Linked DNA regions of Variovorax paradoxus. The protein of the gene in region 1 interacts with the protein of each later gene in a pairwise test. Links are inferred from orthologs where the notes say so. Each region holds a gene or a part of one and is shown on either strand. Other genes may lie near its edges.

What was found.
Region 2: the proteins of glnL (region 1) and QHG62_RS09615 interact in binary tests that used the Escherichia coli proteins (3 or more experiments, as listed by UniProt). The link is inferred for Variovorax paradoxus from one-to-one orthologs.

The regions. Positions count from the first base shown.
Region 1 is NZ_CP123990.1:1,167,924-1,171,153, reverse strand. What follows is about bases 317-3,230. They hold glnL (nitrogen regulation protein NR(II)), read right to left. Parts: upstream 2,357-3,230; coding sequence 1,277-2,356; downstream 317-1,276. Other genes in these bases: glnA (type I glutamate--ammonia ligase), read right to left, coding at 3,028-3,230; QHG62_RS05660 (hypothetical protein), read right to left, coding at 2,372-2,884; ntrC (nitrogen regulation protein NR(I)), read right to left, coding at 317-1,253. Outside these bases: more of ntrC, read right to left, coding at 1-316.
Region 2 is NZ_CP123990.1:1,963,277-1,966,591, reverse strand. What follows is about bases 48-3,046. They hold QHG62_RS09615 (P-II family nitrogen regulator), read right to left. Parts: upstream 1,717-3,046; coding sequence 1,378-1,716; downstream 48-1,377. Other genes in these bases: QHG62_RS09610 (NAD+ synthase), read right to left, coding at 1,713-3,046; QHG62_RS09620 (TIGR00730 family Rossman fold protein), read left to right, coding at 759-1,349; QHG62_RS09625 (diacylglycerol kinase), read left to right, coding at 320-727; QHG62_RS09630 (RDD family protein), read left to right, coding at 48-323. Also shown: more of QHG62_RS09630, read left to right, coding at 1-47; more of QHG62_RS09610, read right to left, coding at 3,047-3,315. UniProt on the Escherichia coli protein: P-II indirectly controls the transcription of the glutamine synthetase gene (glnA). P-II prevents NR-II-catalyzed conversion of NR-I to NR-I-phosphate, the transcriptional activator of GlnA. When P-II is uridylylated to P-II-UMP, these events are reversed.

The DNA.
Region 1 (3,230 bases):
GAGAGGAGCGTCGCGGGTTGCAGGGCGGTGGTCGTGGTTGCGGCAACGGCAGCTTCGCCAGCGTGGGCTTCCGCACCGGCGCCAGCGGCCATGACTTCGGGCGGCAGGTCCTTGGCTTCGATGAGCTGGGCTGGCGCCATCACGGTGAGCCAATGGCAGATGTTCTCGAGCTGGCGCACGTTGCCCGGGAAGCTGAAGGCGGCGAGCTTGGCCAATGCGGCATCGGAAATGCGCTTGGGCTCGACGCCGAGCTGACGTGCGCTCACCTGCAGAAAGTGCCGCGTGAGTGCGGGCACGTCTTCGCCGCGCTCGCGCAGCGCCGGCAGGCGCAGGCGAATCACGTTGAGACGGTGGAACAAGTCTTCGCGGAAGCCGCCGAGCTTGACGCGCTGCTCCAGGTCCTGGTGCGTGGCTGCGATCACGCGCACATTGGCCTTCACGGAGTTGTGGCCGCCCACGCGGTAGAAATGCCCGTCGCTCAGAACGCGCAAAAGGCGCGTCTGCAGGTCGAAAGGCATGTCGCCGATTTCGTCGAGAAAGAGCGTGCCGCCCTCGGCCTGCTCGAAGCGGCCGCGCCGCATGGTTTGCGCGCCGGTGAAGGCGCCGCGCTCATGGCCGAAGAGTTCACTCTCGAGCAGGTCCTTGGGAATGGCCGCGGTGTTGATGGCCACGAAGGGCCCGTTGGCGCGCGGCGAATGCTTGTGCAGCGCACGCGCCACCAGTTCCTTGCCCGAACCCGATTCGCCCGTGATGAGCACCGTGACGTTGCTCTGTGAAAGCCGGCCGATGGCGCGGAACACGTCCTGCATGGCAGGTGCCTGGCCCAGCATTTCGGGTGCGGCAACCATGCGCTCTTCGGCCACTTCCTCGCGCTGGCTTTCGTCGACGGCGCGGCGGATCAGCTCCACGGCGCGCGGCAGGTCGAAGGGCTTGGGCAGATATTCGAAGGCGCCGCCCTGGAACGCCGAAACGGCGCTGTCGAGGTCGGAGAACGCCGTCATGATGATGACGGGCAGGCCGGGGTGCTTGGCCTTGATCTTGTCGAGCAGGTCGAGCCCGGAGCCGCCGGGCATGCGGATGTCGCTCACCAGGACCTGCGGGCCCTGCTGTTCGTCGTCGGCGGCAAGTTCGAGGGCGGCCAGCACCTCGCGCGTGTTGGTGAAGCTGCGCGTGGGCAGGTCTTCGCGCAACAAGGCCTTCTCCAGCACGAAGCGGATCGATTGGTCGTCATCAACTATCCAGATCGGCTTCATGCATCTCCTTGTTGCCGTGGCTGCTAGGGCAGCGGAATCAATATCTTGAAATCGGTTCGGCCCGGGACACTGTCGCACTCGATCACGCCGTGATGCTGTTGCACAAAAGTTTGCGCGAGCGTCAATCCAAGCCCTGTCCCGCCTTCCCTGCCCGATACGAGCGGATAGAAGATGCGGTCCTTGATCGTGTCCGGCACACCCGGTCCGTTGTCGATGACATGCAATTCCAGTGCCAATCGATACCACTGCTTGTTGAATATCACTTGTCGGGCGATGCGCGTCTTGAAAGTGATCTGCGCGTCTCCCGCTGCGCGGCGCTCGGCAAGGGCCTGCGCCGCGTTGTGCACGATGTTGAGCGTGGCCTGGATGAGTTGTTCGCGGTCGCCCCGAAATTCGGGTATCGAGACGTCGAAGTCGCGCTCGATGTGCAGGTCGCGCGGGAACTCCGCAAGAATGACCGATCGCACGCGCTCGCACACTTCGTGGATGTTGACGTCGCCCACCACGTGCGGGCGCCGGTGAGGTGCCAGCAGCCGGTCGACCAGCGTTTGCAGCCGGTCGGCTTCATGGATGATGACTTGCGTGTACTCGATGAGATCGCGCGACTCGACCTCCATCTGCAGCAACTGCGCCGCGCCGCGAATACCGCCGAGCGGGTTCTTGATCTCGTGCGCAAGGTTGCGAATGAGCTCCTTGTTGGCCTGCGCCTGGTCGAGCAGGCGTTCTTCGCGGTCTTGCCGAACCTGCTGCTCGAGCGGCGACATCTCGATGATGAGCTCGCCCTGCTTGTCGCCCTGCGCAAGCGTGACCTGCACCGGCATCAGTTCATGGTTCACGCGGCGCAGGAAGGCCTCGTAGCGCAGCGTGGCAAAGTCGTTGCTGCGCGCGCCGTCGATGGCGGTGCGCAGCACGTGCGGTTCATGAAAGCACGCCCCGAACTGCGAACCTTCGAGCGTGCGGCGCGACGTGCCCAGCGCGTCTTCGAGCGCCGCATTGGCAAACAGCACCGAACCATTGGTGCTGACCACCGCAATCAGCGTGGAGAGCAGGTCGAAGGACTGAAAGCGCGGAGTGGCGCCGGCCGCCTTCTTCCCAAATGCCATTGATCGTCCTGTTGACTACTGCTGCCTGGCCGGCAGGCGGCCAAGTTCGCGGCGAATGCCCGCTATGTCGCTCTCGTTGCGCGCGAGTTCGGCTTTCATTTCGGCCACGCGGTCGAGGTACTTCTGGTAGTTGCGGCCTTCGCTGCCCTGCTTTTCGGGCTCGCCGTTGTTGTATTCCTTCTGGAGCTCCGCCTGGCGGGCTTCGGCCTTCTTGAGCTCGGCTTCGAGCACCGAACGGGCCTCGCCGTCGCGGGCGCGCTGGTCGACGCCTTCCACGCGGGGGCTGCCGGCCGGCGCACGTGCGGCCGAGGAACCACCGCCGCCACCCGAAGACTTGGGCGCCGGCATTCCGGAGCCCTGCACGACGGTGACGTTGCCCCCTTCCATGACCTTGCAGCCTTTTTGCTGGGCAATCGTCGAGTTGTTGGTGTATTCATTGCCGCAACGCCACACGCGCTCCTGCGACGAGGCAGGCAGGGCGAGGGCCAACAATGAACCAGCCAGAAAAATGAGGGAAGCAGTCTTCATGTGAATCGGTGGATGCCGCGACAAAGGCGCATTTTCCTGCAATTCGACTCCATCGGTGACAAGATGTTCCGCGTCAATGAAAAAGGACGGCCGAAGCCGTCCTTTCTGTCTTACTTACCCGTCAGGGGCTTGCGCCCGCCGATTTAGAGCGAGTAGTACATGTCGAACTCGACCGGATGGGTCGCCATGCGGAAGCGCGTGACTTCCTGCATCTTCAGTTCGATGTACGCATCGATGTACGCGTCGGTGAACACGCCGCCCTTGGTCAGGAACGCACGGTCCTTGTCGAGGTATTCCAGAGCCTGGTCGAGGCTGTGGCACACGGTCGGGATCAGCGCGTCTTCTT
Region 2 (3,315 bases), 800 kb from region 1 along the record:
TCGGCGTCTATTTCGTCTGGTTCTGGGCTCGCGGCCAGACACTGGCCATGAAAACCTGGAACATCCGCATCGTCGACCTGCACGGCCGTCCCGTGAGCCAGCGCCGGGCCTTGGCGCGCTACCTGCTGAGCTGGATCTGGTTCCTGCCACCCCTGGTAGCCATCGCACCTTTCAAGCTTTCGGGAGGAGAATCGACGGTTCTGATCTTCGGATGGGTCGCCGTCTGGGCATTGCTGGCCCGCTTCCACCCCGAGCGCCAGTTCTGGCATGACGCCTGGGCCGGCACGCGGCTCATCACCTCCAAGCCAATGAGCCGCCGATGAGTGCCTTGCCCAAATTACCCGATCCCGCCGTCAATCCGCAAAAAGCCCGCAAGGGCTTCGAGCGCGTTTGGCACGCCACGCTCATCTCGCTGCACGGCCTTCGCGCGGGCTGGAGCGAACCGGCCTTCCGCCAGGAAGCCATCATCGCCATCGTGATGATTCCGACCGCCTTCTGGCTCGGCCGCGGCTGGGTCGAAGTCGCCCTGCTGGCCGGCAGCGCCATTCTGGTGATGATCGTCGAACTGCTCAACACGGCGGTCGAAGCCGCCATCGATCGCATCGGCCCCGAATGGCACGACCTTTCCAAGCGCGCCAAGGACATGGGCAGCGCCGCCGTGCTGCTGTCGCTCACCTTGTGCGGAGGCATCTGGCTCGCAGCCCTGTGGCAGCGCTTTGCGTCATGAAAGCGCCTGCCGCACGAGGCATGATTGCGGCATGAATCCTGAATTTTCGATCTGTGTGTATTGCGGCTCGCGTCCCGGCGAGCGCGTTGAGTTTTCCAAGGCCGCGGAAGCCGTCGGGCAATGGATTGGCCAGCATCGCGGCCAGCTGGTCTACGGCGGCGGGCGCACCGGCCTGATGGGCACCGTGGCCGAGGCCACCCGCAACGCCGGCGGCCGGGTGGTCGGCATCATTCCCAAGGCGCTGGTCGACCGCGAGCTGGCCAACACGCTTTGCGACGAACTCCACGTGGTCGACACCATGCATGAGCGCAAGGCCATGATGGGCGAGCGCGCCGATGCCTTCATCGCCCTTCCGGGCGGTATCGGCACCTTCGAGGAACTGTTCGAGATCTGGACCTGGCGCCAGCTCGGCTATCACGACAAGCCGACCGGCATCCTGAACACCGCCGGCTACTACGACGGCCTGCTGGGCTTCCTGGCGCACAGTGTGCGCGAAGGATTCATGGGCGAATGGCAGATGGAACTCATCCGCACGGGCACCGACCCCACTGAACTGCTCACCGCGTTGCGGGCCCAGGTGCCGCTGCATCCCCGCAGCGACCGCCTGGCTGAAAACCTGTAGCCGCAGCCCAACTGGCGCACGGCCCTTCTTACACGGCGTTTTCGTTCTCTTCGCCAGTTCGGATACGCACGATGCGCTCCACTTCGGTGACGAAGATCTTCCCGTCGCCGATCTTGCCGGTGCGGGCCGAATTGACGATGGCTTCGATGCAGCGTTCCACGTCGCCCTCGTTGACGACCACTTCGACCTTCATCTTCGGCAGAAAATCGACCACGTATTCCGCACCACGATAGAGCTCGGTGTGCCCCTTCTGGCGCCCGAAGCCCTTGACTTCGGTCACCGTGAGGCCTGTAACACCCACTTCGGCCAGCGCTTCGCGCACGTCCTCGAGCTTGAAGGGTTTGACGATGGCGGTGATCTGCTTCATGGTTTTTGCGCTCCGGCGGTTTCGTTGAATTTGCTGGTGATAGGGTAACGCCAATCTTTGCCGAAGCTGCGATGGGTGACCCGGATGCCCACTGGCGCCTGGCGCCGTTTGTATTCATTGATCTTGATGAGCCGCGCAACCCGCTCGACCACCGCGCGTTCGTATCCCGCCGCAATGATCTCGTCGATGCCCTCGTCGTCCTGCATGTAGCGTGCCAGGATGCCGTCGAGGATGTCGTACGGCGGCAGGCTGTCCTGGTCGGTCTGGTCGGGCCGCAGTTCGGCGCTGGGGGGCCGCGTGATGATCCGCTCGGGAATCGGCGACGCGCCGGTGCCGTACGGGTCATGGGCATTGCGCCACCGGGCCAGCGCAAACACGGTGGTCTTCAGCAGGTCCTTGATGACCGCGAAGCCGCCCGCCATGTCGCCGTACAGCGTGCAGTAGCCGGTGGCCATTTCGCTCTTGTTGCCGGTGGTGAGAACAATCGAGCCGAACTTGTTCGACAGCGCCATCAAGAGGGTGCCGCGAATGCGCGCCTGGATGTTTTCCTCGGCCGTGTCTTCAGGCAGGCCCCTGAACTCATCAGCGAGCGCGCCCTTGAACGACTCGAAGGTGTGCTTGATCGAAATTTCGTCATAGCGCACACCCATGCGGTTGGCCATCTCTCGCGCATCGATCCAGCTGATGTCCGCCGTGTACGGCGAAGGCATCATGACGGCGCGCACCTTGTCCTTGCCGAGCGCATCGACCGCAATGGCAAGCACCAGCGCTGAATCGATGCCGCCCGAGAGCCCCAGGATGGCGCCTGGAAAGCCGTTCTTGCCGATGTAGTCCCGCACGCCCAGTACCAGTGCATTCCACAACTGGGCCTCGGCATCGCGCGGCGGCGCTATTGCTCCCGGCTCGGCCACGAAGCCGATGCCTTCGCCGCCCTGCGACGGCCGCACCAGTTCCATGAAAACCAGTTGCTCCCTGAAGCTCTCCGCCTGCAGGGCCAGGGCGCCGTCGGAGTTCAGGGCGAACGACGCTCCGTCGAACACCACTTCGTCCTGTCCGCCGACCAAATGCGCGTAGACCAGCGGCAGGCCCACGGCGCGGGCGCGGTCGGCCATGCGCGCGACGCGTTCGCCTTCCTTGCCCACGTGGTACGGCGAGGCGTTGATGACTGCCAGCACCTCGGCGCCGGCCGCGCGGGCCAGTTCGGCCGGTTCGTCGAACCAGGCGTCCTCGCAGATGAGCAGGCCCACCGAGACCCCGCCGGCCTCGAACACGCAGGTGCCCTGCCCTGGCGTGAAATAGCGGCGCTCGTCGAAGACCTGGTAGTTGGGCAGTTCGCGCTTGGCGTAGGTCTCGAGAATGCGCCCTTCCGTGATCACGCTGGCGGCGTTGTAGCGCATCTGCACCGCCACAGAACGGCTGCGCAGGCTTCCGCCGGTCGGATGCCCCACCACCACAACCATGTCTTTGAGACCGGCCAGCGCAGCGGCAATGCCTTTCACGGCATCATCGCAAGCTTCGGTAAAGGCGGGCCGCAGGAAAAGATCCTCCGCCGCATAGCCGGCAATCGAGAGTTCGGGCGTGAGCAGAAGACGCGCACCC